One region of the Methylobacterium sp. E-012 genome, then DNA from elsewhere that is predicted to be linked to it. Evidence: predicted binding sites of a transcription regulator. Region 1 holds the regulator's gene; each other region holds the start of a gene.

What was found. Region 1 encodes PhoB, which activates phosphate uptake and scavenging genes when phosphate is short. Its sites were predicted from a motif close to TGTCATNNANCTGTCAT; they were not measured.
Region 2: AC3IF1_RS06520 (ceramide glucosyltransferase) is a predicted target of PhoB. The motif match lies at 6,881-6,897, and genes of this name have one in related genera.
Region 3: AC3IF1_RS28130 (calcineurin-like phosphoesterase C-terminal domain-containing protein) is a predicted target of PhoB. The motif match lies at 7,179-7,195, and genes of this name have one in related genera.

The regions. Positions count from the first base shown of each region.
Region 1 is NZ_JBYQEY010000001.1:4,889,344-4,899,428, reverse strand. Features, by position in the region: gene recN (DNA repair protein RecN) at 1-387, shown strand, start outside; gene AC3IF1_RS23370 (hypothetical protein) at 589-789, shown strand; gene AC3IF1_RS23365 (hypothetical protein) at 813-1,058, opposite strand; gene pstS (phosphate ABC transporter substrate-binding protein PstS) at 1,289-2,329, shown strand; gene pstC (phosphate ABC transporter permease subunit PstC) at 2,415-3,392, shown strand; gene pstA (phosphate ABC transporter permease PstA) at 3,401-4,288, shown strand; gene pstB (phosphate ABC transporter ATP-binding protein PstB) at 4,314-5,144, shown strand; gene phoU (phosphate signaling complex protein PhoU) at 5,282-5,992, shown strand; gene phoB (phosphate regulon transcriptional regulator PhoB) at 6,127-6,822, shown strand; gene AC3IF1_RS23330 (protein-disulfide reductase DsbD family protein) at 6,900-9,050, opposite strand; gene AC3IF1_RS23325 (aminopeptidase P family protein) at 9,580-10,085, opposite strand, start outside.
Region 2 is NZ_JBYQEY010000001.1:1,376,975-1,387,059, reverse strand. Features, by position in the region: gene phnF (phosphonate metabolism transcriptional regulator PhnF) at 1-551, shown strand, start outside; gene phnE (phosphonate ABC transporter, permease protein PhnE) at 558-1,424, opposite strand; gene phnE (phosphonate ABC transporter, permease protein PhnE) at 1,421-2,311, opposite strand; gene phnD (phosphonate ABC transporter substrate-binding protein) at 2,319-3,248, opposite strand; gene phnC (phosphonate ABC transporter ATP-binding protein) at 3,326-4,174, opposite strand; gene AC3IF1_RS06530 (LbetaH domain-containing protein) at 4,343-4,969, opposite strand; gene AC3IF1_RS06525 (DUF1045 domain-containing protein) at 4,962-5,648, opposite strand; gene AC3IF1_RS06520 (ceramide glucosyltransferase) at 5,681-6,829, opposite strand; gene AC3IF1_RS06515 (autotransporter family protein) at 6,948-10,085, opposite strand, start outside.
Region 3 is NZ_JBYQEY010000001.1:5,861,495-5,871,579, reverse strand. Features, by position in the region: gene AC3IF1_RS28170 (ABC transporter transmembrane domain-containing protein) at 1-228, opposite strand, end outside; gene rpmE (50S ribosomal protein L31) at 468-716, shown strand; gene rcdA (protease adaptor protein RcdA) at 808-1,338, opposite strand; gene AC3IF1_RS28155 (TonB-dependent receptor family protein) at 1,519-3,651, opposite strand; gene AC3IF1_RS28150 (hypothetical protein) at 3,694-4,113, opposite strand; gene AC3IF1_RS28145 (copper chaperone PCu(A)C domain-containing protein) at 4,162-5,130, opposite strand; gene AC3IF1_RS28140 (hypothetical protein) at 5,173-5,559, opposite strand; gene AC3IF1_RS28135 (L,D-transpeptidase family protein) at 5,790-7,088, shown strand; gene AC3IF1_RS28130 (calcineurin-like phosphoesterase C-terminal domain-containing protein) at 7,288-8,943, shown strand; gene AC3IF1_RS28125 (hypothetical protein) at 9,069-9,272, shown strand; gene AC3IF1_RS28120 (hypothetical protein) at 9,281-9,670, opposite strand; gene AC3IF1_RS28115 (cold-shock protein) at 9,988-10,085, shown strand, end outside.

The DNA of each region.
Region 1 (10,085 bases):
GCCTCGGGGGGCGAGTTGTCGCGGTTCATGCTGGCACTCAAGGTGGTGCTGGCCGACAAGGGCTCGGCCCCGACACTGATCTTCGATGAGATCGATACCGGCGTCGGGGGTGCGGTGGCCGACGCCATCGGCCTGCGCCTCGCCCGGCTGGCGACCACCGTGCAGGTCGTGGCCGTCACCCACGCCCCGCAGGTGGCCGCGCGCGCCGACACGCATTTCCTGATCGCCAAGGCGCCGGTGAAGGGCGCCGGCCGCGTCGCCACCCGTGTGGAGAGCTTGCCCGTCGCCGAGCGCCGGGAGGAGATCGCCCGGATGCTGGCCGGCGCCACAATAACCGACGAGGCCCGCGCGGCCGCGGCGCGGTTGCTCCAAGGCGCCGACGGTTGAAGCTTTGTCCGGCGAGGCGGCCGTCGAAGCGCGGGCAAGCGGTCGGACATCGGTCGAGGGCCCGCGGTTCGCACCAAGGCCTGCCGTGACAGGTAAGCTTAACCGTTGGTTGAGAGTAACGGTTCGTTAACCATTCCGGCTGACACTTAACAAATCCCGGCGCCGCAGCGGGTTTGGGCGGTCGATGGGCGGGAGGAAAACATGAAGCTGTCAGTCGTCGAGCCCGATGCGCTCCCGTGCGCGGGACAGCCGCTCAAACAGGCGATCGATACGCGCCAGCTCGGCCTGTCCCTGCGCACGGTCTACGAGGGCAGCGTCGATACGCAACCGATCACCGACACCCACGTGGAGCTGCTGCTGCGCCTGCGCCAGAAGGAGCGGGAGCTGCGCCGGGCGAGCTGAAGCGGAACTCCGCAGCCCCGACGCTACCAGCGGCGCGCCCCGGGCGTCCGGCGATACTCGGCGGCCCGAATCAAGGTCAGCACGCGGTCGAGATTGACCAGCAGGTCCGCCTCGTCGCGCCGTGCCGCGGCGGCGGCCTCCGGATCGGTGCTGAACTTCTGGCGCGCCTGCGCGAGGGTGAGGGCGCGCTCCACGGCTTCGCGCTCGGCATGCAGGGCAAGCCAGCCCGGATCGGCCTCACTCGCTGGATCGGCCCGTTCGCCCGCCACCAATGCAACGTCCTTCCGATGCCATTCCCGGTGAGGAACGCGCGAGACCCATGAACCGTGCCGCCGGAACTGCGGCGCGATGTCATGCCGGTGTCATCTCCCTGTCGTAACCGCGCCCCATCGGGCGGCCGGCGCTAAGTCTCATCGTAGACGGCCGCAAGGCTCTGCCGCGGGCATGAGCATGCCGGCGGGGCAGCGCAGGCTCTCGCCCGACGGCAACGGAGATACCATTGAGACCCTTCGCTTACGCGCTCGCCGTCGGCCTCGCGACGGTTCAGCTGGCGTCCGCTGCGCTCGCCGCCGACATCACCGGTGCCGGCGCCACATTTCCATTTCCGGTCTATTCGAAGTGGGCCGAGGCCTACCGCAAGGATTCCGGATCGGGCCTGAACTATCAGTCGATCGGGTCCGGCGGCGGGATCAAACAGATCCAGGCCAAGACGGTCGATTTCGGCGCCACCGACGCACCCCTGAAGGGCGAGCAGCTCGCCAAGGACGGTCTCGTCCAGTTCCCGACGGTGATGGGCGGCGTCGTTCCGGTCGTGAACATCGCGGGCGTCGAGCCCGGCAAGCTCAAGCTCACCGGCGAGATCCTGGCCGACATCTACGCCGGCAAGATCTCCAAATGGACCGATCCGCGGATCGCCAAGCTCAATGACGGGCTGAAGCTGCCCGAGACCAACATCACCCCGGTCTACCGCTCCGATGCCTCGGGCACGACCAACATCTTCACCACCTATCTGGCCCAGGCCTCGGAATCCTGGAAGAAGGATTACGGTGCGGCCACGACGATCTCCTGGCCGGTGGGTCAGGGCGGCAAGGGCAACGAGGGCGTGACCGCCACCGTGAAGCAGGTGCCGAATTCGATCGGCTACGTCGAATCCGCCTACGCCAAGCAGAACAAGCTCGCCTACGCCCTTCTGCAGAACAAGTCCGGCAAGTTCCCGCAGCCGGACGACAAGGCGTTCCAGGCCGCCGCCGCCAGCGCCGACTGGAAGTCGGCCCCGGGCTTCGGCATCTCGCTCACCAACCAGGCGGGCGACGACGCGTGGCCGATCACCGCCGCGACCTTCATCCTGATCCACAAGGATCCGGCTGATCCGACCAAGGCCGCCGCGGTGCTCAAGTTCTTCGACTGGGCCTACAAGAACGGCGACAAGCTCGCCTCCGATCTCGACTATGTTCCTCTGCCCGACAACGTCGTGGCACTGATCCACGACGAGTGGAAAAACGTGAAGGACAAGGACGGGAAGCCCGTCTTTAACATGTGAGCGTGGCGGGGAGGAGGTTTCGGCCTCCTCCCTCGCTTCTGGGATCGCACCGCGTTACCACGCCACCCTTCGCAGAGAATCGCGGATGCCCGCCTTGACTGAAACGATTGTCCTCGCCCGCACCCGAGCGACCGCCGCGCGGAAGGGGCCGAGCAAGAATCTCGACACCCTGTTCCGGGCCAGTGCCTACGGGGCGGCGCTCCTGGTGCTGATCGTCCTCGCCGGCATCCTCAGCGCCATCATCTACGGCGGCCTTCCCGCCTTCCACCAGTTCGGCCTCGGTTTCCTGACCTCGAGCGCCTGGAACGTCGGCACCGAACAGTACGGCGCGCTGGTGGCCGTCACCGGGACGCTGATCTCGGCGCTCCTGGCCCTCGCCATCGGCGTCCCGATCTCCCTCGGCATCGCGATCTACCTGACGCAGCTCTGCCCGAACTGGGCACGCAAGCCCGTCGCCATGACGATCGAGCTCCTCGCCGCGGTGCCGAGCATCATCTACGGCATGTGGGGCCTGTTCATCTTCGCCCCGCTCTTCGCGCAGTTCGTCGAGATCCCGGTTTCCAACATCGTCGAGGGCCTGCCGATCATCGGGACCGTGCTGTACGCTCGGATCCCGTCAGGCGTCGGCGTGCTCACGGCGGGCATCATCCTGGCGATCATGATCGTGCCGTTCGTGGCCTCCATCGCCCGCGACATGATCGACCAGATCCCCACGATCATGCGGGAGAGCGCCTACGGGGTCGGTTGCACCACCTGGGAGGTGGTGCGCTTCGTGCTGATCCGGCACGCCTCGGTGTCGATCATCGGCGCGATCATGCTCGGCCTCGGCCGTGCGCTCGGCGAGACGATGGCGGTCACCTTCGTGGTCGGCAACGCCAACAGGCTCTCGGCCTCGATCTTCGATCCCGGCTCGACCATCGCGTCCCGGATCGCCAATGAGTTCAACGAGGCGGACGGCATGCAGCTCAACGCCCTGATGGCCCTCGGCTGCATTCTCTTCGTCATCACCTTCATCGTTCTGGTCGCCGCGCGCATCCTGACGCGGCGCGTGCGGGTCGGTTGAGGAGCCCCATGGACGCGACCAACACCCTTGCGGCGCCTCCGCTCGCGCAGAGCCGCGTCCGTCCCGGCCGGCGCCGGGCCGACGCGGTGCTCCGCGGCTTCTGCGCCCTCGCCACGCTCCTCGGCGTCATCGTGCTGGGTTCGATCCTGCTGATGCTGATCGTCCAGGGTGTGCGCGGGTTCACGTCGACCCTGCTGACCCAGCCGACGCCGGGACCCGGCAGCGAGGGCGGCGGCATCGCCAACGCGGTCCTCGGCAGCCTCGTGCTCACCACCATCGGCATCGTCATCGCGACCCCGGTCGGCGTGATGGCCGGAACCTTCCTGGCAGAATACGGCCGGACCTCGAAACTGTCCTTCGTGATCCGCTTCCTCAACGACATCCTGCTCTCGGCCCCCTCGATCCTGATCGGCCTGTTCATCTACACGCTGATGGTGCGGCCGATGGGCAGCTATTCGGGCTGGGCCGGCGGCGTCGCCCTCGCCATCATCGCCACGCCCGTGATCGTGCGCACCACCGAGGACATGCTCAGCCTGGTCCCCGGCACCCTGCGGGAAGCGGGCGTGGCCCTGGGGGCGCCACCCTCCACGGTGATCATGAAGGTGACCTGGCGGGCGGCCTCGGCCGGCATCGTCACCGGCATCATCCTGGCTCTGGCCCGCATCGCGGGCGAGACCGCCCCGCTCCTGTTCACGGCCCTCAACAACAACAGCTGGTTCAATGCCGACCTGATGGGCGGCATCCCGAACCTGCCCGTGATGATCTACCAATTCGCGCTCTCGCCGTATCCCAACTGGCAGCAGCTCGCCTGGGCCGGGGCACTCCTGATCACCATGACCATCCTCGCCCTCTCGGTCATCGCCCGCGTGGTGATCAAGCCGCAGCGTGCCCGCTGAAGCGCAAGCCCGAAGGATCAACCCGATGAGCACCGCCGCAGCGTCCGTCACCACCGACCGCCAGTTCCAGGCCTCCGCCAAGACCGGGGCCGACACCAACGCCCCCGTGCGCATCGCCGTGAAGGGGCTGAACTTCTACTACGGCCATTTTCACGGCCTGAAGAACATCGACCTGAACTTCCACGACCGGCAGGTGACGGCCCTGATCGGCCCCTCGGGCTGCGGGAAGTCGACCCTGCTGCGGACCTTCAACCGGATCTACAGCCTCTATCCGGAGCAGCGCGCCGAGGGACAGATCCTTCTGGACGGCATGAACATCCTGGATCCCAAGATCGATCTCAATGATCTGCGCGCCCGGGTCGGCATGGTCTTCCAGAAGCCGACGCCGTTCCCGATGTCGATCTACGACAACGTCGCCTTCGGCATCCGCCTCTACGAGAAGCTGGGGAAATCGGATCTCGACGACCGGGTCGAGACCTCGCTGCGCAAGGCGGCGCTCTGGGACGAGGTCAAGGACAAGCTCAAGCAGTCCGGCATGGGCCTGTCGGGCGGCCAGCAGCAGCGCCTATGCATCGCCCGCACCGTGGCCCAGCGCCCGGACGTCATCCTGTTCGACGAGCCGACCTCGGCGCTGGACCCGATCTCGACGGGGCGCATCGAGGAACTGATCGAGCAGCTGCGCGACGAATTCACCATCGCGATCGTCACCCACAACATGCAGCAGGCGGCGCGCATCTCGCAGTTCACCGCGTTCATGTATCTCGGCGAGCTCGTCGAGGTCGGGCCGACCGACAGGCTGTTCATGAACCCGACCGAGCGGCGGACGCAGGATTACATCACCGGCCGTTTCGGCTGATCAGGCTCCGAAACCGCACCCCCGCGGCGCTGCGCGCGAGCATAGCCGCCGCGGCCGGGTAAGATCTGCATCAGACCCGAGGCATCGCACGTCCCCGAGGCATCGCACGTCGCGGCCCCCATCGAAGGATCTCCCCCATGCCCGGCCATATCGTCTCGTCCTACGATACCGACCTGGAGAACCTGCGCCGCTCGATCTCGGAGATGGGCGGCGTGGCCGAGAAGATGACCGCCGAGGCGACCGACGCCCTCGTCCGGCGGGACGACGGGCTCGCCCAGGCGGTGATCCTCGCCGACAAGCGCCTCGACGCCCTCCAGCGGGACATCGAGGAGCGGTCCGTCCTGCTGATCGCCCGGCGCCAGCCGCTCGCGATCGACCTGCGCGAGACCATCTCGGCGATCCGCGTCTCGGGCGATCTCGAGCGGATCGGCGACCTCGCCAAGAACGTGGCGAAGCGTGTGGTTGCGATCTCCGATCAGGCCCCGGCACAGAAGATCGTGCTGGGCGTCCGCCACATGAGCGACCTCGCAGAGGGCCAGCTCAAGGACGTGCTGGATGCCTACGCGAGTCGCGACATCGAGGCCGCCCATGACGTGTGGGAGCGCGACGGCGAGATCGATGCGCTGTACAATTCGCTGTTTCGCGAGCTCCTGACCTATATGATGGAGGATCCGCGCAACATCTCGTTCTGCACCCACCTGCTGTTCTGTGCCAAGAACGTCGAACGCATCGGCGACCACACCACCAATATCGCCGAGACCATCCACTATCTCGCCACCGGCGAGACTCTGGCGGGCGACCGGCCCAAGAACGATGCGTCGAACTACGCGACGGTCGAGCACGAATAGGTCCCGGAGCGAACCCACGGCGCCTCACCATCTTCGGGGCGGTCGCCGCGGCGACGGCTGGTTCCAGTTGAGACGGGCCGGGCCTCCGGAACGCGCGGTGGGTTCGCCCTTAGAACAGGTCATCGAACGTGAGCATGCAAGTCCTGATTGTCGAGGACGAGGAGGCACTGACCACGCTGCTGCGCTACAACCTGGAGGCCGAGGGCTTTCTGGTCGATACGGCGGCCCGCGGTGACGATGCGGAACTGCTCCTGGCCGAGCGCATGCCCGATCTGGTCCTGCTCGACTGGATGCTGCCGGGCCTCTCCGGGATCGAGCTCTGCCGCCGCATCCGCGCCCGGCGCGAGACCGAGCGTCTGCCGGTGATCATGCTCACCGCCCGGGGCGAGGAGGGGGACCGGGTCCGCGGCCTTGGCACGGGCGCGGACGACTATATCGTCAAGCCGTTCTCGGTCCCGGAGTTGCTCGCCCGGATCCGTGCCCTCCTGCGCCGGGCCAAGCCCGCCCATGTCTCGGATCGGCTGGCCGCCGGGGATCTCGAACTCGACCGCACCGGCCACCGGGTGCGCCGCGCCGGCGAGGAGCTGCATCTCGGCCCCACCGAGTTCCGGCTGCTCGAATTCCTGATGCTCGCCCCGGGGCGGGTCTTCTCCCGGGAACAGCTCCTCGACGGGGTCTGGGGCCACGACGTCTATATCGACGAGCGCACCGTGGACGTGCATGTCGGGCGCCTGCGCAAGGCGCTGAACGGTCCGCGCCAGCCCGATCCGATCCGCACCGTCCGCGGCTCCGGATACGCCTTCGACGAGACCTTCTCGCTCGAGGCTTGAGCGGCGCGGACTTTCAGGTTCAAAATGTCCGGGATCCAGCCCGTTTGGAAACCCTGCATCGACACCGGCCGCGCTGCTCAGCGGGTCAGCGCGGCGCTCTTGTCGGCGGTCGGAACCGAGGCCAGAGCCTGAAGCACCGTCCCCTCGGTGAGGATCTGGGGCAGCACCAGAGGCTCCCCCGCGCCGGCATAGAGCAGGTATAGCGGCACGCCGCTCCGCCCGTGCTTTTCCAGGAGGCGGGTGATCTCGGGATTCTGGTTGGTCCAGTCGCCCTTAAGGTAGGTCACGCCCCGCTCGGCCATCGCGGTCCGCACCGCCTTCGTAGAGAGGGAGGTGGTCTCGTTGACCGCGCAGGTGATGCACCAAGCCGCCGTCATGTTGACGAAGACAGGTCTGCCCGCGTTGACCAGCGTGTCGAGGCGCGCCTGGGTGAACGGCTCGGCGCCACTGGTGAAGGCCTGCGCGCCCGGACCCGCACGGTCCTGCGGGAGCGTGAGCACGAGGGCCGCGACCGCGAAGAGCGCCAGGGCCGCGCCGACCTGCGCGATCCGGGCGGCCCCGGGCGCAGCGCCGCGCCCGCGCTCCCAGGCCCAGGCGGCGAAGCCCACCAGCACCAGGCCGATCAACGCCGCCAGAAGCCCCCTCGGCTCGACCTGCTGCGCCAGGACCCAGATCAGCCAGGCCACGGTGGCATAGACCGGGAAGGCGAGCCCCTGCTTGAGGGTCTCCATCCAGGCGCCCGGCCGCGGCAGCGCCCGCAGGGCCGGCGGCCAGAGGGTCAGCGCCAGGAACGGCAGGGCCAGGCCGAGTCCGAGGCTCGCGAAGACGGCGAGCGCCACGCCGGCGCTCTGGGTCAGGGCGAAGCCCACCGCCGAGCCCATGAACGGCGCCGTACAGGGCGTCGCCACCAGCGTGGCGAGCACGCCGGTGAAGAACGAGCCGCTCAGGCCGGCGCGCCGGGCCAGCCCGTCGCCGAGACCGGCGAGCCGGCCCCCGATCTGAACCGCCCCGGACAGGTTCAGGCCCATCGCGAATAGCAGATAGGCGAGCCCCGCCACCACGGCGGGCGATTGCAGTTGGAAGCCCCAGCCGATCGCAGCCCCGCCGCCCTTCAGGGCGATCAGCAGGGCGGCGAGCCCCAGGAAGCTCGCCAGCACGCCGGCCGTGTAGGCGAAGCCGTGCAACCGGAGGCGGGCCGGGCTCTCGCCGGCATGCCGGACGAGACCCAGCACCTTGATCGACAGCACCGGGAATACGCAGGGCATCAGGTTAAGGATCAAGCCGCCGAGGAAGGCGAAGGCGGCGGCGGTCGCGAGGGTCAGCGCATCCCCGTCGGGGACGGACGCCGGCCGCGGGGTCGCCGCGTCGACCGGCGGCCCAACGGCCGGGAGCATGGGCTCGTCGCCATACGCGAAGGCGAGGTGGCGGCTGCCGTCCTCCGTCACTTCGTCCAGGGTCAGCACGCCGGGAAGGGCCTCGGGCGCCGGATCGGTCGGGCTGCTCCGGGCGAGGGTGAGGTGCAGGCCGGTCCCGTCGGCCGACATCACCTGTGCGGCGGCATTGTCGATCGCGGTTTCGGCATAGGGGAAATAGGCGGCGTTCCGGACCGCGTCGGGCCGGAGGCCAGCCGCCGCGAAGTCGAGCCGCAGAGTGTCGCCCTGGCTCGACAGGCGCAGTGGCCAAAGCGCCGGTGCGGGGAGGGCGGCCCGGGCGCGGGCGAACAGGGCCGCGATGTCGGGATCGGGCCGCGGTGCCCCCACCGGCAGGGTCAGGGCGAGGTCCGCCGAGCCCGGCACGCATTCGGTTTCGCAGACGAGGTAGGTCAGCTTGGCCCGGATCTCCACCGGGGTCGCGGGATCGAGGCTCGGCGGCGGCGTCACGGGGACGAGGAGCGTGACCTCGCCCTCGTAGCCGTAATTCATCAGCGTCGCGATCGGGATGCGCTCCGGCGCCGGCCACCGGATCGCCCCGGCGTTGAAGCCGGCCGGCAGGGTCCAGGTGACCTCGGGCGGCAGCCCGGAATCCCCCGGATTGCGCCAGTAGACGTGCCAGCCGGGCTTCACCTGCATGCGCACGGCCAGGGTGAAGGGCTGCGCCCCCGTCACCGCGCCGGGCTCGGCCACGAGGCTCGACCGCACGAGATCCGGCGGCGTGCGCAGGCCCTGCGCCAAAGCGGGCGTGCAGCAGGCGGCGAACAGCAGGAGTTGGAAGGCGAAGCGGCGGATCATGCTGTCCCTTCGCGCGCCGGGCGGGCGCGGTTTCACGCGCGGTCTCTTCGAGCCTGGGGCGGACTTTTCCGTGACGGACGCCTTATAGCGCGCCGAATCGATGCGTGTCCCGCACCCGGATGATCGACCCATGGGCCGCGACATCGACGGCCTTCAACCGCGGGGCTCAAAGAGCACCAGGTCGAGGAACGCCGTCCGTTGATCGTCCCGCAACCGGCAAAAGTGGTCGACTGCCGAGCGGGCGGAGTCCGAGGGCGGCGCGCGCATCTGTCGGAACGAACGACTGTGCGGGATCGTCATCGGCGGCCTGCCGCCGCTTCTGCAATTCCACGACCGCACGGGCGATCGAACGAAAGGGCGCCCAAATCCTCCAGCCGGCTCGGCGAGATACAGGGCACGTTGAGGCATGTGCCGATACGCTCCGGGACCACGGCCGGAGCGCGCACCGGCTTCGAGACATCTGTCGATCCGTTCTGCGCCGCGCGGCAGCACAAGAGCGGCCATCTTGCGCCCCAAGGCCGTAACGGCGTCAGCCCGGCAGCGGCGCCGTCGCCCGCTCCAGCCATGTGCGCGCGCCGGCATCAAGGACCGGTATCAGGACCTCGCGGACCCGCGCGTGATAGGCGTCGATCCAGATCCGCTCGCCCGGATCGAGCAGGTCCGGATCGATCAACCGCCGGTCGTAAGGCGCGAGCGTCAGCGTCTCGAAGCCGAGCATCGGGCGCTCGCCGCCCGCAACCGCGCGCGGCTCGACCAGGACGAGGTTCTCGATCCGGATGCCGTAGGCGCCGGCGGCGTAGTAGCCAGGCTCGTTCGACAGGATCATCCCAGGCTCCAGCGCCACCGTGCCGGTCTTGGCGATGCGCTGCGGCCCCTCGTGGACCGAGAGGAACGCCCCGACTCCATGGCCCGTGCCGTGGTCGAAATCGAGCCCCGCCTGCCAGAGGGGCGCCCGGGCGAAGGCGTCGATCTGGGCGCCGGTCGTGCCCCTCGGGAAGACCGCCCGGGCGATAGCGACGTGGCCCTTCAGCACCC
Region 2 (10,085 bases), 3.5 Mb from region 1:
TGGCCGAGGGCGGCCTGGTGCGGGCCAGCCAGGGCCGGGGCACCTTCGTCGAGGACGCCCCGCTGGCCTACCCGATCGGGCCGCGCACCCGCTTCTCCGAGATCGTCGCCGGGGCCGGCCGCGAAGCCTGGGGCGACTTGATCGCCTCGGGCACCCGCCCGGCCGGCTCCGAGCAGGCGGCGGCGCTGGCGCTCCCCCCCGGCGCGCCGGTGCTGGAACTGCTGACGGTCCACCGGGCGGACGACACCCCGCTGTCGACGGCGCTGACCTGGCTGCCGCTGCCGCGCTTTTCGGGCTTCGCCGAGGCCTATGCCGAGCGCGGCTCGATCACCCGGGCGCTGGCGGCCTGCGGCGTCCACGACTACACCCGGCTCTCGACGCGCATCCGCGCCCGCCCGGCCGATGCCCAGGAGGCGGGGCGCCTCGACATCGCCCCCGGGCGGGTTGTGATGGTCGTCTCGAGCGTCAACATCGATCAGGCGGGCGTGCCGATCCAGGCGAACCGCACCCTGTTCGCCGCCGACCGGGTGGAGCTGGTGATCGGCACGTGAGGCCGGTCAGCGCGCTGCCGGCCCGATCAGCGCCCGGCGCAGGCGGGTCGAGACCCCGTCGATCGCCGCCACGGTGACGAGGATCATCAACACCAGGAAAGCGACCTGCCTCAGTTCCAGCACGCGGATCAGCTCGGTGAGATATTGGCCGATACCGCCGGCGCCGACGATTCCGATGATCGTGGCCGAGCGGGTGTTCGATTCGAAGAAGTACAGCACCTGGCTCGCCAGCACCGGCAGCACGGCGGGGATCAGGCCGAACCGGATCCGGTGCAGGGCCGAGCCGCCCGAGGCGACGACGCCCTCGCCGGGCCGGCGGTCGCAGGTCTCGATCGCCTCGGAGAACAGCTTGCCGAACGCGCCGAAATCCGAGCACGCGATGGCCAGCGCCCCCGCGAAGGGGCCGAGCCCGACGACGTTGATCCAGATCAGCGCCCAGATCAGCACGTCCACCGAGCGCATGACGTCGAGGCCGCGGCGGACGGCGAAGCGCGCGAACGGGTTGGGGACGACGTTCCGGGCGGCCAGGAACGCCACCGGGAAGGCCAGGATCGCCGCCGTCAGCGTGCCGAGGAAGGCGATGCCCAGGGTCTCGCCCAGCGCGTGCAGGAAGGTCCAGAACTGGCCCTCCGGGGACGGCGGCAGCATCAGCACCGCGAAGGTGCCGAGCCGCCCAAGCCCGTGGAGGATCCGCGCCACCGAGAAATCGAGGCGCCAATAGCCGAACGCCGCCAATCCGAGGAGGAGGCCGATCACCCCGGCCAGGCGTGCCCGCGCCGCCCAGTCGATGCGGAACTGCGCCGGGTAGCGGGCCCGCAGCCGGGCGAGGTCGGCCCGGGCGGTCGCCCGCAGGGTCTCGGACCGCGCGCTCATCGTGCGTGCTCCGGGCCGATCAACCGATGGCGGACCCGCTCGGTGGCGAGGTCGATGCAGAACACGGTGAGGATGATCAGCACGAGGATGGCGCTGACATCCGCGTAGTAGAAGTTGCGGATCGCCACCAGGAATTCCTGGCCGATGCCGCCGGCGCCGACGAAGCCCATCACCCCCGCCCCGCGCACGTTGATCTCGAACCGCAGCAGCGCGTAGGAGGCGAAATTCGACAGCACCTGGGGCAGCACCGCGAAGCGCACGGTCTCGATCCACGTGGCGCCCGAGGCCGACAGGCCCTCGACGGGACGCATGTCGATGTTCTCGACCACCTCGGAGAACAGCTTGCCGAGCGCCCCCGTGGTGTGGATGGCGATGGCCAGCACGCCGACCATCGGCCCGAGGCCGAAGGCGATCACGAAGAGCAGCGCGAACACCACCTCGGGAACGGTGCGGCAGACCTCCAGGAAGCGCTTGGCGGCGATGCGCAGCAGGCGCGACCGCGCGAGGTTGGCGGCCGCCAGGAAGCTCAGGGCGAAGCCCGCGAGCCCGCCGAGCAGCGTGCCCAGATAGGCCATCAGCAGGGTCTCGCCCAGCAAGCCAAGCCAGTTCGGCAGGCCCCAGTACCAGGCGCGGACGTCCTCGATCGGATGGTCGAGGCCGATCGGCGGCAGGATCTCTCGGATATACGCGGTGAACTTGCCGATGTTCTCGATGAAGACCAGCGGCCGCACCTCGGCGGCGAACCCGGCGAGCAGCGCCAGCACCGCGACGATCGCGAAGCCCGCCAGCGTACGGCGGCGCGCGGCCCGGGTCGCCGCCGCGTAGAGGCCGGAGAGGGCGGCTTCCCGCTCCGGCGGCAGGGGTGTCGGGCCGTGCGAGGTCGGCATGCCCGGATCAGGACTTCTTGCGCTGCTCGTCGTTGAACTTCAGCATGTCGATGATCGGCTGATAATCCTTCAGCGTCACCGGGGTGAGGCCCTGGTCCTTACCGTCCGACAGCCGGTCGAACGCCGCCTTGTCGGCGGTCGGCAGAGCGATGAAGGCCTGGCGGATCTTGGCCTTCAGGTCGTCGGGCAGGCTCGCCAGCACGGCGAAGGGGCCCTCCGGCAGGAAGTCGGACTTGAACACCACCCGGAAGTCCGACTGCTGCATCGGCGTGCCGTCCGGCTTCTTGAGCATGCCCTTGGCGGCCATGCGGGTGACCATCGTGTCGGTCTCGGAGTTCCAGAGATTGGCGGCGGCGTCGGCGGTGCCCTGGGTGAGCGCCAAGACGGCGTTCTCGTGGCTGCCGGCGTAGAAGGTCTTGGCGAAGAACTTCTCCACGTCGTAGCCGGCCCGCTTGAGGAAGAAGCGCGGCGCCTGATTGCCGGAGGTGGAATTGGGGTCGACCAGAGCGAGGTTCTTGCCCTTGAGGTCCTCGACCGTCTTGTACGGGCTCGTGGCCAGCACGTAGACCACCGAATAGTAGCCCGAAGCGCCGGTCTCGTGCTTCTGGTTCACGATCGGCTCGATCTTCACCCCGGTCATCACCGCCCGGGCGAAGGAGGCGGGGCCGTACCAGGCGATCTGGATGTTGCCGGCGCGCTGGCCCTCGATCACGGCCGCGTAGTCGCTGGCGACCCGCAGCTTCACCGGCACGCCCAGGGTCTTGGTCAGGTAGGCGGTGAGCGGCGCCCAGCGATCGGCGGTGCCGGAGGCGTTCTCGGCGGGGATCACGCCCAGCGTCAGTTCGGGATACTGGGCCTTCCAGTCCTGGGCGGCGGCCGGCAGGCCGAGGAGCGCGAGGGCGGCGGCCGCGGCCGCGAGGGTGCGTCGGGTGATCATTGCGTTCTCCTGTGCGGGCCCTGGGGCAGGGTTCGGCCGGCCCCCTGCCCGCCGGGGTGACGGACATCGTTGTCGGCTCAGGCGCCGATCGCGGCTTCGCGGACCGGACGCGCGGGCATGGAGCCGGGCAGGCCCGGCATGGCCGCCCGCTGCTCCGCCTCGCGCTGCGCGGAATCGTCGAGCACCTCGCCGGCCTCCAGCCCGTAGAGCCGGCGCGCCACGTCCTCGGTGAGGTCGAAGGGGCCGCCCTCGAACACCACGCGGCCCGCCGCGAGGCCGACGAGGCGGTCGCAATAGGCGCGGGCGAGGTCGAGGGAATGCAGGTTGCACAGCACCGTGATGCCGTAGCGCCGGTTCACGTCGGCGAGCGCATCCATCACGAGGCGTGTGTTGCGCGGGTCGAGGGAGGCCACCGGCTCGTCGGCGAGCAGGATCTCGGGCTCTTGCACGAGGGCGCGGGCGATGGCGACGCGCTGCTGCTGCCCGCCCGACAGGCCGTCGGCCCGCTGGCCGGCGAACTCGCCCATGTCGAAGCTCTCCAGGGCGGCGAGCGCCATGGCCCGGTCCGCGTCGGACCACAGGCGCATCAGGGCCCGGTGGCTCGGCACGTGACTGAGGCGCCCCATGAGCACGTTGGTCATCACGTCGAGGCGGCCGACGAGGTTGAATTGCTGGAAGATCATGGCGCAGCGGGTGCGCCAGTCCCGCAGGGCCCGGCCCCGCAGCATCGTGACGTCCCGCCCGTCGTGGAGGATGCGGCCCGAACTCGGATCCGCCAGCCGGTTGATCAGGCGCAGCAGCGTCGACTTGCCGGCCCCCGAGCGGCCGATCACGCCGACGAAGCTGCCGGGCTCGATCCGCAACGAGACACCGTCGACCGCGCGCCGGTCGCCATACTGGCGCGTGAGATCTTCGATGACGAGCATGCATCCATCCGCGGCGGAATGGCCGCAGCTAAACGCCGCTTCTACGACGGTTGGATGACGAAGACCTCGGAATATCTATAGCCGACGAATGAATAGGGATCCGCGCGGGTATCTTACCGAGATGATGTCGCCGCCACGCGGACGAAGACGGTGTCCGCGGCGGCGATGTCACGCCGAAGCTTCGTGACGGTCCAGAAACGCTTCGATGGCGAGCCCGCGGAAATCCGGCAGCGCCCGGCGCAGGCGCGCGTGATCCCAGTCCCACCAGGCGAGGCGCTCCAGGCGCGCGGCGATCGCCTCGGGGAAGCGGGGCCGCACCGGCCGCGCGGGATTGCCGACCACGATCGTGTAGGGGGCGACATCGCGGGTGACGATCGCCCCCGCCCCGACCACCGCGCCGGTGCCGATGCGGCGGCCGGGCAGGACGACGACCCCGTGGCCGATCCAGACGTCGTGGCCGATCGTCACCGGGCTCGACCGGCGCCGGTCGAAGAAGGCGTCCTCGTCCGCCTCCTCCGGCCAGTAGGCGCGGGCCCGGTAGGTGAAATGCGCCTGCGATGCGCGCTCCATCGGATGGTTGCCGGGATTGATCCGCACGCTCGCGGCGATCGAGCAGAACTTGCCGATCGTCGTGTAGATCACCTCGCCGTCCTGGGCGATGTAGGAATAATCGTCCAGGACCGATTCGGTGATGCGGGTGCGGGCCCCGATCTCGGTGTAGCGGCCGAGGCGGCTTACCTGGACCCGGGCGCTGGGATCGATGGCGGGCGCGAGCCCGAGGGGCTGGTCAGCCATGGGCGTCTCCGAAGGGCAGGCGCGCCAGGAGCCGGAACGGCCCGGACCCGTCCTGGGTCAGGAGGGACACCGCGTCGATCACGGCGGGCTCCGGGCCCGAGGCGGCATAGGCCGCGGCGAGGCGCCGGTGCCACCCGTCGCGGTCCGGCTCCGGCAGGGCGTCGGTCAGGGTCATGTGGAAGCGGAAGGCCTCGAACACGTAGGGGTAGCCCCAGCGGTCGAGCAGCGCGCGGCCGCGGGGATCCAGCCGCTCCGGCCGGCGCTTCGCGCGCTCGGCCCCGGTCAGCGGCGCCCGGAACGGGTCGAGGGCGGCGACGCATTCGGCCGCGAGCAGGCCCAGACCCGGCGGCGGGGCCTCCGGCACCAGGGCGAGGAACGGTCCGAGCGCCGCGACCACCAGCGGCCCGAGCGGCACCGGCGGGTGCGCGGCGGCGAGGCCCCGGGCGGCGGCGACGAGATCGGCCTCCGCGGTCCCCGGCGCGAGGCGCAGCGGCGCCTTGAGGGTCGCGTGGAAACCGTAGAGCCGGGCCCCCGCCGTGACCGCAGCGAAGCCGCCCGGTGTCTCCGGATGCGGGACCGTCCGCCCGGACACGTTGTCGTAGCCGAGCACGGCGTTGCCGAACGCCTCCAGACGCGAGCCCGGAGCGGGGAGCCAGTACAGGGCGTAGCGGCGCGACACGTCCAAAGCCTCCGGGTATCTCGCGGCATTCCTCAGGCCGACGGCGCGTAGCTCCGGGCGTCGGCGGGCCGGCGGGGACGGACATCCATGGCGTTGCCGCGCCACACGATGGCGCTCTGCACCCAGGCGCCCAGCCAGATCGCCGGGATCAGGAGATCGCGGACCAGGAAGACCGCCGGCATGCGGGGCGAGCGATGCCAGCCCGCGCGGACCGCGAGCCAGTGCTCGGCTCCGTAGCACAGGACCGCGATACCCGCAGCGCCGGAAAGTCCGGCGAGGCTGCCGAACCACAGCGCCAGCAGCAGCGCCGGCAGCAGGACGCCGCTGCCGATCTCCGGGATAAAGAACAGCGGGAAGGTCACCCGCCGCAGCCGGGCCCAGCGCAGCTGCCGCGCCCAGACCTCCCGGAAGCCGCGGGGTCCCAGGGGCTGCTCGAAGGGGCTCGCCACGAGATGGACGCGCTTGCCGGCGGCCCGGACCAGCTTGGTGGCGGCCGCGTCCTCGGCGATCTCGGCGGCGAGCGCCTGGAGGCCGCCCTGCGCTTCCAGGAACGGCTTGTGCCACAGCATGCTCTTGCCCTGCGCGAAACCCAGGCCGAACGCCTCGGCGGCGTATTGCCAGCGCGCCTGCAGGGTGTTGAGGAAGGCGCACTCGACCTCGGCCATGAAGCTGCCCGGGCGCGCGCCGGCCGGGGTCGAGCAGACGAGGCCGGTCTCCTCCCGCCACGCGGCCTGGAGGCACTGGAGGTAATCCGGCGGCATGGCCACGTTGGAATCGGCCAGCACCACCCAATCGTGGGCGGCGGCGCGCCAGCCGCGCAGGCAGTTGTTCAGCTTCGGGTTCTCGCTGACGCGCTCGTCGCCGCGGATCAGGCGGGCCGGCACGTGGGGATGGGCGGCGATCAGGCGCTCCACCAGCGGCACGATCGGATCGCCCGGATCGGCCACGCAGAAGATCAGCTCGTAGGCCGGATAGTCGAGGCGGAAGCTCCGGGTCAGCATCTCCTCGCTGTAGGCCTCGACCCCGTGGAGCGGGCGGACCAGGGAGACGGGCGCCCCCGCCGGAAACCGCGACGGCCCGTGGCTTCGGCCGATGCGCCGGCCCGCGATGGCGATGCTGCCGATCTGGACGAGGGCCAGGAGCGCGCCGAGGGCGAGGGCCGGCACCGTGGCGTCAATCATGCGGGATCCCCCGTTGGCGTCCTGAGCGGCCCGGTCGCTAGCGGCCGGACCGCGTCAGTCGTGTGACACGCACGGGATGCGGGCCAGATATTGCCGGCCCGCGGTCGCGGCGTGTTCCTCAGAACCGGAGGGTGAAGTTGCCCTTGACGGCCTGATCCTGGGCCCGGGTGCCGGTCTGGCCGGTATAGGCGACGCCGAGGCTCGCGTTCGGCGCCACCGCCAGGTCCAGGCCGACCTCCGCCACCAGCGCGTCCCGGTCGATCGGAACGCCCGCGCTCAGGAAGGCCGGGCCGGTGCCGAAGCGCAGCAGCGCCGCCGGCACCACGTCCCCGAACGCCCTCCGGTATCCGATGAGCCCCCGCAGCGTCACCGGCAGCCCCAGGCCCAGGTCCAGGCTGGTCTGCGCCCGCACCCCGACGGTGGCCGCCCCGAGGTCGTAGTCGCGCGCGAAACTCGTCAGCGCCGCCGCGCCCCCAGCCTCCGCGAAGGCGTCCCGCCGGATCCCGACATAGGCCCCGCCCACGAACGGCTCCACATAGGCCGCCGCCGGCTGGACCGCCGCCGCCGCGCCGTCCTTCGACACCAGCACCGCCGGCGCCGGCGCGCCCAGCGCGAACTTCCAGCCGAGCTCGCCGAAGCCCTGCAGGGTGTGGCCGCCGCCATGCCCGGTCAGCGTGTCCGACAGCCCGTACAGCACCGCCCGCCGGGTGCGCGTATCCGTGTCGGCGTAGATCACGCCCAGCCGCAGCGAGACCGGCCCCAGCTCGGCGCCGCCGTAGACGCCGCCGAACCCGCTCTTGAGCGTCGCGCTCTCCGCCCGGCTCAGGCCGCCGCTCCGCCCGGCGCTGTCGAGATTGGCCTCCGTGTAGCCGCCGACCACGCCGAAGCGCAGCCCGCCCGGCAGGCGTACATCCGCGCCGGCGGCGAAGCCCGCGATCTGCCGGTCGAGGTCGAAGGCGTTGCCGCCCCCGCCGGCCGTGCCGAACGCCCCGAAGCCCTGGCCCCAGAGCCCGAAGACCTGCGGGTCGAGGGTGCGCACCGGCACCCCCGCCACCACCGGCGCCCGGCCCGGCAGATCGGCCGTGTAGGCGGCCGGCAGGCTTCCGTAATCGAGCCCGGTGCCGGGATTGCCCCAGCGCAGGCGGTCGAGCACCGCCTCGCGCACGAAGAACGCGGTCTCGTAGGCGGTCGAGACGGTGCTGGCGTGGATGTCGCCGGCGAGCGCCCGGAAGGCGGCGCCGGCCTCGCCCGTGATGAAGCCGGACGCGGCGTCGTAGAGCCGGCCGGCTCCGCCCGCCTGGATGGCGTCGGCCGCGGCCGCGCCGTTGCGGCCGGTGGCGGAGCTGGAGAACGCCACGTCGTTGCGGGTGAGCGTCAGGTCGACCTCGTTGGCCAGGTGGCGCAGGCCCGGGCTGAGGAAGGCGAGGTTCGACGTCACGCCGGCGAACTGGCCCGAGACGCCGCCGCCGGCGGTGAGGATCGCGTAGGTGGTGCGCGGGTTGTAGCTGCCCGAGGCGGCCAGCACCTGGACGGTGCCCCCCGACAGGGCGGCGGCGCCGCCGGCCGCGATCCGGTCGGCCTGGCCGGCGGCGTTGGCCTCGACCTGGTAGGTCGAGCCGGGCGCGAAGGCGACCGCGCCGGTGACCGAGAGCGTGCCGATCGCGGTGCCCGGCGCCACCGTGCCCCCGGACAGGGCGCTGATCCCGCCGACCGTGCCCGATCCGCCGAGCAGGCCGCCGGAGCCCACGAAGGCGGTGCCCGCGATGGTGCCGTTGGCGTAGAGGGCGCCGCCCTGGCCGATGGCGACATCGATGGCCAGGCTGTCGGCGGTGTCCATCCGCAGGGTGCCGGTCACGTTTCCGAAGTAGCCGGCGGCGGAGTACAGGTCGATGCGGCTCCAGTAGCTCAGCGCGCTGCCGTAGAAGGCGGCCAGCGCGTTGGTCTCGGTGTTGACCAGGATCTGGTTGATGGTTCCCGTGGACAGCTGGCCGTAGAGGCCGCCGCCGGGCGCCAGGGTGCGGGCGGCGGTGGTGGAGCCGCCGTAGAGGGGGGCCAGCAGGATCGACGCGTCGGGCCCGTTGGCGGGGGCCTGCTCGCGGGGGGCCTGGGCGAGGCTCAGGGTCGGCAGGCCGTAGGTGAGCCGGCTCTGGTAGGTGGCCTGGTTGGCGGCCGACGGGAGGTAGGGGTTGCCGGCGCCGTTGGCCGCGCTGCCGGCGCAGGCCGCGACGGTGTTGCCGCACTGGGCGGCGAGGTAGGCCTGGATCTGGCCCTGGGCCTGGACGAACTGGTTGGGCAGGTTGATCGCCGTGCCGGTCACCGCGGAGTTGTTGATGTAGGCCGGGTTGGTGAAGGCCTGGGCGAGATCGTAGGCGGCGAGCGCCCGGCTGCCGATGATGTCGAGGGGGTAGTGCACGCCCAGCACGATGCGGTTGTTGGCGTAGTCGGCGGCGCGCAGCAGCATGGTCTGGTATTGCTGGGGCACCAGCATCGCCAGGAGGATGCCGTCCGTGAAGGCGTAAGTGGTGTGCCCGCTCGGGAAGGACGGGTTGGTGGCGATCCCGTTGAGCGCGGTCGGGTCGAAGGCGTTGTACTGGGACGGCGCCACCTGCACCGGCCGCGAGGATCCGTAGACGTCCTGGCCCGCTTGCGTGTTGGTGACGCCGTAGGCGAGGTCGTAGACGCTGTTGGTGGTGTTGGGCAGGCCGTTATAGGTCGGCAGGGTGTAGCCGGCCGGGGCCACGGCGGGCACCGCCACGTAGTTGGCCGGGGTCACGCTCGGATTGGTGGCCGCGCCGTTGGCGAAGTAGTTCTTGGCGACGCCGAGATTGTTCCCGGAGAAGGTGTAGGCGCCGGCCAGCAGGCTGACGACGCTGCCGAGGGGGCCGTTCACGCCCGGCGCGACGCCGCGCTGGTAGATCGGCCCGAGCTGGGCGCCGAGGCCGCCGACGAGTTGCTGGGGCACGATGCCGTTGATCGGCGTCTGGGCCGGCAGGCCGCCCGCGAGGTTGGCGGCCACCCCGTAGGTGCCGAGCCCCGAGGCGGACAGGTCGTTGCTGATCGAGCCGAGCAGGTTCTTGTCGCTGATCGCGTTCTGCTGCTGGGACAGGCCGGCCGCGTTGTTGAGCGCCACCCCCTGCGACAGGTTGAGCTGCAGCGTCCGCTGACCGGTCGCGGTGGCGTTGAGCGCCAGATAGGGGGACAGGAGATTGAGCACGTTGACGTCGGACGGCGTCGTGTTGGCGGTCTGTGCCTGCGC
Region 3 (10,085 bases), 970 kb from region 1:
CAGGAAATAGGCGTCGATGACGCCCGAGCCGTCCGCCGTGAAGCCGTGGTCGATCACCCTGCGCATGGCCACGGGCACGACCAGCGTCGAGGCCGACGCGCAGACCAGGGCAACGAGACCTGCGACGATGCGGCCGCGGTAGCGCAGCGCGAACGGGACCAGCGGCCTGAGCGCGCTCAGCGGGGCTTTGGGACGGCTCTCGGCGGCCGCCTTGGTCTTACGGGCCATCACGCCTCTTGTGTCCGATCTCCGGTCCGCGGCGCTTGTGACCGGGGAGAGCCTGCGGTATACGCCGCCGCTCATCCGATTGCGTGTGTTCAATGGCCGCGGGCCGCCACCACGGTCGGCTTGGACGTGCCGTTGCCACGAACCTACGGTTCGGTGCAACCGGTGACATCTTCCGCATTCCGGGCCGGGCGGCGCCTCCTGCGCTTCCCGCCGGCGTGCCAGATCAGGGACCACAGGTCATGGCGAAGGACGCGGCCGCAAAGGCCAAGGGGACCGAACACCCCGACTACCACTTCATCAAGGTCGTGATGACGGACGGGACCGAGTACAGGACCCGTTCGACCTACGGCAAGGAGGGCGACACCCTCAACCTCGACATCGATCCGCTCACCCACCCGGCCTGGACCGGCGGTGAGCAGAAGATGCTCGACCGCGGCGGCCGTGTCTCGCGCTTCAACTCGCGGTTCGGCAACCTCGGCAAGCGCTGATCCCGGATCCGCCGCCCCTCGGGCGCGGCGTTTTCAAAGCGGGCGGTCACCGAAAGGGGCCGCCCGTTTTTTTGCGTATCCCGGCGCCGGTTCAGCCCTCGCGCATGCGGAACGCCATCCGCAGCAGGCCATGCTGCTGGGCCACCGGGCTCTCCACGGGGGCCGGGGTCGGGCGATCCTCCGTGATCAGCACGTCGAGGTGCAGGATGCGGCTGTGCAGGCGGCGCGCCCGCACGATCAGGTGCTGAAGGCGCATCGGCAGGAGATTGAAATCCTGGGGCCTCGGCGGCTCGCTGCTGCCGAGCTTGACCCGGTGCTTTTCCTGGAGGGCCTCGGCCGGCGTCATCTCGCCCTCGGCGACCGCGCGCTGCACCAGGAGCCAGGACGCGATCTGCATGAGCAGCGTCGTGAGCCGCATGCTCTCGGCGGCGTAGCTCAGCGTCGCGTCGCGCGAGACCAGGCGCGATTCGTCCCGCCCCTCGCCATCGAGATAGGCCGCCGTCTCCTCAACCAGCTTCATCCCCTCGCGGAAGAGGGCCTTGAACGCTTCCGAGTTGACGTAGGACTTGCCGAAATCGACCCAGTCCTGATCGTCCCGGAACGTGACATCGAAGCCGTTCATCCTGCCTCTCCTGTGCCGTCCGACGGCCCTGTCCGTCCGGATGTGGGACGCCTCGTCCCGTGCTGTCCGACGACGCTGCAATCGTAGCGCCGATCGACGGTGGCATCAGGGTTCATCCTTTCTTAACCTTAACGGATTGCCGAACCGTCAGATATGTTCTTCTTGATCGCATACCAGCGCTCAGAACGCCGCGCGTAGGCCGCCGAATACACTCCGGCCACTGCCCGGATAGAATGCCGCCAGCCCGCTCACGCCCCCGGCGGTCCTGGCATTGGCCACGACCGCGATGTCCGAAACATAGCGCGCGTCCGTGAGATTGCGCGCGTCGACGAACAGGGCGACGCCGTTGGCGAAGTCGATCCCGGCCTCGACGCCGAGGAGCGCGTAGCCCGGCACCCGCAGGGTGTTGGCATGGTCCGCGAAGGCACCCTGGGGCACCCAGTCGACGGCCGGGGCGATGTGCAGGCCGCTCGGGTGGCGATAGGTCAGGACGGTGCGCAGCACGTCCGTGGGGATGCCGGCGATCCGGTCGTTGCCGAAGACCGGGTCGCGGACGAACCGGAAGTCGTTGTGGGTCCAGATCTGCGTCAGGCTCATGCCGTCGCCCGCTCCGACGAGGTCGCGGGCGAGGTCGAGGGTCACGGCCGACTCGACGCCCTGGTGGATCGAGCGCGGCGTGTTGAAGGTCGCGGCCGGGATGTTGAGGCCGGGATTGGTCGAGAAGTTGATCAGCTCGTCGCGCAGGTCGGATCGATAGAGCGTCACGTCGAAGGCAAGGCGGTCGATCCGGCCGCGGGCGCCGGCCTCGTAGGTCCAGGCGCGCTGCGCCCGCAGCGGCACGAAGGTGGTGTTCAACAGGTTCTGCTGAACGAGGTCGCCGAAATCCGGCACGTCCCGGGACCGGGTCACGTCGCCGAAGACCTGGACTTCGGCAAGCGGCTGCCAGAGCAGGCCGATCTTCGGGTTGATGCCCGCATAGGTCGCGTCGGCGAAGCGCGGGGTCACGTCCCCGGGGAGGCCACCCTTGTCGCTGTAGGTGCGGTTCGACGAGAATGCCTTGGCGCCGGTCATCAGCGCCACGTCCGGCAGGAACCAGAACCGGTTCTCCCCGTAGGCCTCGTAGCTCGAGGCGCTCTGAAGCGAATTCAGCGTCTGCGTGCCCCGCTGGCCGCGGATGTTGACGAATTGCAGCGCCGAGTTCTGGCCGGCGAGGGCGCGCAGGCCCAGCACCACGTCATCGCGAAAACCGCCGAGATCGAAGGTCCCGGCCCAGTGCGGGTTGATCCCGTAGGTCCAGCCGTCCTGGTCGATGGCCTGGAAGATCGGGTGGTACAGGCTCTTGTGGATCGCCCAGCTGTCCACGTCGAGCTTGCCGACGTCGAGGAGGAACGAGGTCCGGTTGGCGATCCGCTCGGTCTCGACCTTGCGCGACTGGTTGCCGGTGATCGCGGTGGGATTGGCCAGGGTCGGGGTGGTGAGGCTCTGGCCCAGCGTCAGGCTGCCCGGCAGCTTCTGGTCGGTGAGGTAGGTGCCGAGATAGAAGCGCGTCTCGATGTCGGGTGCGATCCGGTAGCCGATATTGGCGTTGAAGTTTTTCGTCGCCTGCGCCTCGTGGGCGCGGAAGCCTTCGGAATTCGTCAGCGTCGCGTTGACCAGCACGTCGAGCGGCCCGTCGATGCGGGACATCTGCGCCTGCTCGCGGATCGTGCCGAAGCTGCCGCCGTCGATCCGCAGGATGTTGGGGGCAAGCGCCGTGTAGGCGGTGGGCGTGACGAAGTTGATCGCGCCGCCGAGCGTCGTCGCCCCGAAGGTGAGGGCGTTCCCGCCCTTGTAGACCTCCACCGCGCGCAGGGCGAGCGGGTCGATCTGGTAGAAGTCGCCGCTGCCATCCGCGAGGTTGAACGGGATGCCGTCCTGGAGGATTTCGATTCCGCGCAGGTGATAGCCCCGGGCGATCCCGGAGCCGCGCACGGACAGGCGCAACTCCTGGCCGTAGCGCTCCTGCACGTAGACGCCGGGCACGTCCTTGAGGACGTCCCGGATGGTGTTGGCGTAGCGGTCCTGGAGCGTCGCGGCGTCCACGAAGGCGACGGATCCCACGGTCTGGTAGAGCGCCGCGCGCTGGCGATCGACGCTCGGGACGGAGAGCGAGCCGCGTGATTCCCCCGGGAGCGGCCCGGTGGGCGTGGCGCTGCCGACGACGCTGAGTTCGGGGAGGGCGACGGCGGGGTCCTGGGCCCGGGCCGCCAATGGCGTGGCGCAGGCGAGGAGCGACAGGGCGGCGCGGCGGCCGGCCCGGATGAGGCGGGGCATGGAATCGTATCCGTGTCTGAGGATCGGGCAGGGGCGATCGGATCAGACGACGGGGGGAGGGGCTCGGGCGCGGGGACCCGCCGCGGGGGGCGCCCGTGGCAGCGCGCTGCGCGGCGGCCGCGACCGGATGAGCGCGACCGGATACAGGGCCGGCACCGCTTCGGCCGGCGCCGGGGCGGGAAGGGCGGCCGGGCTCGCGGTGTGGCACGCGACGCAACAGGCCATCGGCCCAGGGGCCGGGATCTGCGGATCGTCCGGCCCCGACCCGTCGATCGTGCCGCCGGATAGGCACAGGACGTGTTCCGGCCCCGTCGCGGCGGCCATCGCGAGGCCGCCGAGGACGTTCTGGAGCGCGAGCGCATACAGGACGAGGATCGCCACGAGGCGGCGCCCGGCCGGACTCAGCCGGGATCGCCGCTCCGGGGCTCCGGTCCGGTTGCCGTAGGATCGGGCGCACGCCATGGGGCGCTCGGGACTGTCGATGCGCGGTGCGTTGCTCCGGCCGGACGACTAGTGCTGATGCTGGTGCTGGCCGCCGGGCGTGGACGCACCGATCGGCGCCACCGAGAAGGTCACCGGAACGGTGCCGGCCCGCTGGAAGGTCAGTGTCCCGGACACGGTCTCCCCGGCCTTGGGCGCGCCGGTGAGACCCTCGAACATCAGGTGATAGCCGCCGGGCTTCAGCTCCACGGTCTCGCCGGGCTTGATGGTCAGGCCGTCCGAGACCGGCGCCATCTTCATGACGCCCCCCTCCATCGCCATGGAATGGATGTCGCCCGTCTTGGCGAAGGGCACAGCGGCCCCCGTCAGCGTGTCCGGGGTGCTGCCGGTGTTGGTGATGCGGACATAGCCGCCCGCCACCTTGGCGCCGTTCGGGGTGGCGCGCAGCCACGGCGTCTCGATGCTGAGGTCGCCAGCCTTCACCGGGGTAGCGGTCGCGGTTACCGCCGCGGCGGTCGTCTGGGCCGCGGCCGGTACGATGCGGAAGGCGGGTGCCGCCGCCTTCAGGTCATGGGCGTCCTGGCCGGCCTTCGGGATCTCGGACCAGGAATAGCCGCCCTCCGTGCAATCCTGCTGCACCGGGACGTAGACGGTCGCGCCGGGTTCGAACGTGTCGGCCACCTGCGCGAGAAAGGTGAATTCGTCGACCGCGTCGTCCGGCAGCGAGCCGCCGCTCCAGGTGATCGCCGTCACGCCCTCGGAGGCGGTGCCGTGGTGGGTGGTGTAGGTCCGGGCGTAGGCGCCGCGGGTGGTCGCCACCGTCCAGCCGGGCTTCGGCATCGGCTTGGCGCCGATCAGCCCCTCCGGGATCGTGACGCTCACCCGGGTGGTCGGCTTGCCGGAGCAGCCGTGCATGATCTGGACGACGCCGCGATAGGACGAGCCGGGGCTCGCCTGCTTGCGCTCCAGCACCGCGTGGGCCTGTGCCGCGGAGGCGACGAGGCCGAGGCCGAGCACGGCCGAAACGACACTTTTCATGGGAATGCATCCGTCCTGAGGGATCCGTTGGCAAACGATCGCTCAGGCCGTCGGCGGTCCCCTGGGTGACGTGCCGCCCCCGGGCGGGGGGCGGGCGCAGGGTTCGGCGGGCTGTCCGAAGCCGGCGCACGCGTGCGCCGGCGCGATCCACGCGACCGCCGAGGGGGCCTCCCGGGGCGGAAGCGCGGTGCCGGCGACCTGAGCCGCCGTGCAGCAATCGCCGTGACCGTGCGGGACCGCCTTGCCGAAATCCGACCCGTCCGCGGAATGCTGCGCGCAGATCCCGTCGGCCGCCGCCGGCATCGGCATCAGGCCGCCGAGGAAGGCCTGAAGGACGAAGGCATAGAGCGCCAGCACGGCGATCACGGCACGCAGCGGCCGGGCCTGAGGACCCCCGCGACGATTCCCCGTGGTCGGACCCGGTCCCATGCTGCTCCCGCACCCCGTTCGCTTCCTGCGCCTATGGCAGTCCTGCCACACCCGGAGGGTCGTGGCTGTTGCCGGCGGGCCGCAGCCGAACGCGGCGTGCGCTGGCGCACCGCGATGCCACAATCCGGCCCCTTCGATAGGGAGTCTTAAGCGTCAACCCGACAGCGTGGCGGCCGAGACGATCCCTCCCGCCACGATCCGAACAGACTCCGGACCAGAGCCAGCGACCGATGCGCATGACGGCACAAAACCGGTTCACCACCCTCCTGAGCGTGGCCGCCCTGAGCGCCCTGGGCCTCGGCGCCGCGGAGGCCCGTGACCAGGGCAATTACGCACAGGCCGAATGGGCGCAGGACTACGCGTCGCCCGCCGGCATGCAGGTGCAGCGCGAGACGGTGCCGATCCTCTCGCCCCAGACCGTGGCGGCGACCGAGCAGATGGTCGAGCGCTACAAGGACATCGTCACCCGCGGCGGCTGGCGCCCGGTCTCCGGCGCCGAGCACCTGCGCATCGGCTCCCGCGGCCCGGCCGTGGCCGCCGTGCGCCAGCGCCTGATCGTCACCGGCGACCTCGATGCCGCCGCCGGCGGCTCCGGCGTGTACGATTCCTACGTCGCCGCCGGCGTGAAGCGCTTCCAGTCCCGCCACGGCCTCAGCCAGACCGGCACGATGAGCCTCGCCACCCAGCAGGCGATGAACGTCCCCGCCGACGTGCGCCTGCGCCAGCTCGAGACCAACGTCGTCCGCCTGCGCTCCTATTCGGGCGATCTCGGCCGGCGCTTCGTGATCACCAACATCCCGGCCGCCCTGGTCGAGACGGTGGAGAACGGCCAGGTCGTGACGCTCCACGCCGCGGGCGTCGGCAAGATCGACCGCCAGTCGCCGATCATGAACACCAAGGCGACGCAGATCAACTTCAACCCGACCTGGACGGTCCCGGCTTCGATCGTGAAGAAGGACCTGATCCCGAAGATGCAGAAGGATCCGAACTACCTCACGGACAACCGGATCCGCATCCTGTCGAACGGCCAGGAGGTCTCGCCGAAATCGGTGAACTGGAACTCCGACGAGGGCACGCGCTACACCTATCGGCAGGATTCCGGCGCCGACTTCAACTCGATGGGCATCGTCCGGATCAACATCCCGAACCCCTACGGCGTGTTCATGCACGACACGAACACCAAGGGCGTGTTCGGCGACGATTTCCGCTTCATCTCGTCGGGCTGCGTGCGCGTGCAGAACGTGCGCGAGTACATCACGTGGCTCCTGAAGGACACGCCCGGCTGGGACCGCCAGAAGGTCGAGGAGGCGATCGAGAGCGGCAAGCGCGTCGACGCCAACATCGCCCAGCCGGTGCCGGTCTACTGGACCTACATCACGGCCTGGTCGACCCCGGACGGCGTGGTTCAGTTCCGCGACGACATCTACAAGCGCGACGGCGTGAACGTCCCCTCGACCATCGGCGCGCCGACCCCGGTCGCCAGCGCCGAGCCGATGCCGCAGACTTTCGAGCCCGGCGACGAGGAATAGTCCGCCGACCGGCGCTGCCGACCCGCTTCCGGATCATCCGAGGCCCGCATCTCCCCCGAGATGCGGGCCTCGCGCGTTTGGGAACGTTGCTGTCATCGCCCGGTCAAACGGATCTGCTTGGCCGCTGGGGCCACGTCGCGGGAGCGGGTTTGCCGGCTTCCTGCCTCGGCACTGGCTTGGAATCCCGACAGGAGCCCCGATGTCGCGCGAATCGACCTCTGGAGATGGACGCCTTACCCGCCGGGAGACCGTGGCGGGCCTCGCCGGATTGGGGCTCGTGGCCGGCCGGGCAGAGGCGCAGGGGGCTGCGGAGGCCACCGGGATCGTCTATGCCGGCGCCACGGCCGGGGCCGGCCGGACTCCGCTCCCCGGCGTACTGGTCTCGAACGGCCGCGAGATCGCGCGCACGGACGATCAGGGCCGCTATCGCCTGCCGATGCCGGGCGACGGGGCCGTCTTCGTGATCAAGCCGCCGGGCTACGCCCTCCCGCGCGACGCCGACAACGTGCCGCGCCATTCCTACATCCACCAGCCCAACGGCACGCCCGCCGAGATCGGCCTGCGCTATCCCGGGGTCGCGCCGACCGGGCCGCTGCCGGCGTCCATCGACTTCACCCTGACCCGGGTCGATGAGCCGGCGGATTTCGATGTCGTCCTGTTCACCGATCCCCAGCCCGAGAGCCGGTTCGAACTCGACCACGTGCGGGATACGGCGGTCGCCCGCGCCATGGCGATCCCGGCGGCCTTCGGCCTGACCGCCGGCGACGTCCTGTTCGACGATCTCTCGCTCTACGGCCGGTCCAACCGCATCGTCGGGCGGATCGGGCTGCCCTGGTACAGCCTGCCGGGCAACCACGATCTCAACATGCAGGCTCCGGATGCCCGCTACAGCCGCGAGACCTGGAAGCGGGTCTACGGCGCGCCGACCTACGCGTTCCGGCACGGGCGGGCCTGGTTCGTGATGCTCGACAACGTCGAGTGGTTGGGGCCGCCGGTCCCGGTCGGCGCCAACACCTACCGGGGGCATATCGGCGAGCGCAGCCTGGCCTTCCTGCGCAACCTCCTGCCGGAGATCCCGCAGGACGACCTGATCGTGCTGGCCATGCACATCCCGCTGTTCACCGATACGACGCCCGACGATCCCCACGGCATCACCCTCGACCGCGCTGCCCTCCTCGATCTGCTGGCGGGGCGCCGGGTGCTGAGCCTCGCGGGCCACACCCACACGACCGAGCACCATTACCCGGCCGACGGGCACCACCATCACGTGCTGACCGCCGTCTCGGGCTCGTGGTGGAGCGGGCCCGACACGCGCACCGGCATCCCCTCGGCCGACAGCCGCGACGGGACGCCGAATGGCTTCCACGTCCTGTCGATCCGCGGCACCGACTACACGACCCGCTACGTCGCCGCGCAGGGCCAGCCCGACGAGACGATGCGCATCCTGTTCGAGAGCGAGGCGCGCGTCGGCGCCGTGGAGGTGATCCGCTTGACCCGGCCGGTCCAGGGTCTCCGGCCGCCGGTGCCGCAGGACGCGCTTCCCGACACAACCCTGGTGGTGAACGTGTTCGACGGCGGGCCGCGCACGCGCCTGACCGCCCGGATCGGCGACCGGCCGCCGCTGGCGATGGCGCGGACTCGCCGGCTCGACCCCTTCGTCACCGAACTCTTTGCGCGCTACCCGGAGACCAAGAAGAGCTGGGTGCAGGCGACGCCCTCGACCCACATCTGGACGGCGCGGCTGCCCGACGACCTCGCGCCGGGTGCGCACCGCGTCAACGTCGAGGGGACCGACGAGTACGGGCGGCCGATATGCGGTTGCACGGTGCTCGAGATCGCGGGCGAGCGCGGATAGCGGCCAATCCCGACGCCGAGCGCGCCGTTCCGGTGTCCAGCCAGGTCGCGAACCCGCCACGCGGCCTCGGAACCCACGCGAGCCCGGTCCGTTGGTCCCGATCCCAAGCCAACAGGAGCCGCGTCATGGCCAATCCCGGCCTACCCGAGCCCACGCCCGGCGATCTGCCGCCGCCCCCGCCGATCCCCGACGAGGAGCCCGATATCGGGCCGACCGGACCGCGCACACCCTATCCGGTGAACGATCCCGGCATCGGCGAACCGGGCGGTCCGGGCTCCGAGCCCGACGTCTTCCCCGGCACACCCACCGATCCCGGCACGCGCATGTGATCCGAGCGTCAGTGGCCGCCGTGCGAAGTGCGAACGTCGCGCGGCGCGTTGAGGATCTCCGAGAGGCTCGTCACCACGTGGCGGGCCTCTTCGTCGGTCAGGCGTAGCTGGAACGGCGGCAACGCGCCGGCCTGAAGAGCGACCACCGCCTGGCCCTCGTCGTCGGTGCCGATCTCGATCGCCGAGGATGTCACTTCGAGCATGGCGATGTCCTCGTCGCCCATCTCGTCGGTCATGTCCGGCTCGTCGGTGTCGTCGATCGCCGTCAGCAGCTGCCCGACGGCGCGCACCAGGGCGCGGGCGGCCCGGGCATCCATCACCACCGCCGTCGCTTGATCGTCCTTCTGGAAGGACAGCTGGATGTTCGCACCGTCCAGCGAGACCGATATGCCTGCCATGTATCGTCCAGAGCCGCGCGTCGTAACTGCTTGCACGCACTCCGTATATGCATCGCGGAGGCCCGAAAACACAGGGGGCGGCGCGCCGCGGCCGCGCCTTCGTCCCGGCCTGCGACGCAGAAGATACGCGGCCGGCGCCTTGTTGCGGCCGCAGCGAGCGATTAAATACGTCCTCGGGGGGCTTACCCACCGAGGCTGACGCTTTACACGGTTCAGCGTCTCGCGCCCCGCCACCCTGGCCAAATCCAGAAAGACCATGGTGCATCACGCGGCCCTCGTGCCGCGCGAATGGCCCATGCACGAACGAGGTACAATACGTGAATACCGGCACTGTTAAATGGTACAATGAGACGAAGGGCTACGGTTTCATCCAGCCCGACGATGGCGGCAAGGACGTGTTCGTTCACATCTCGGC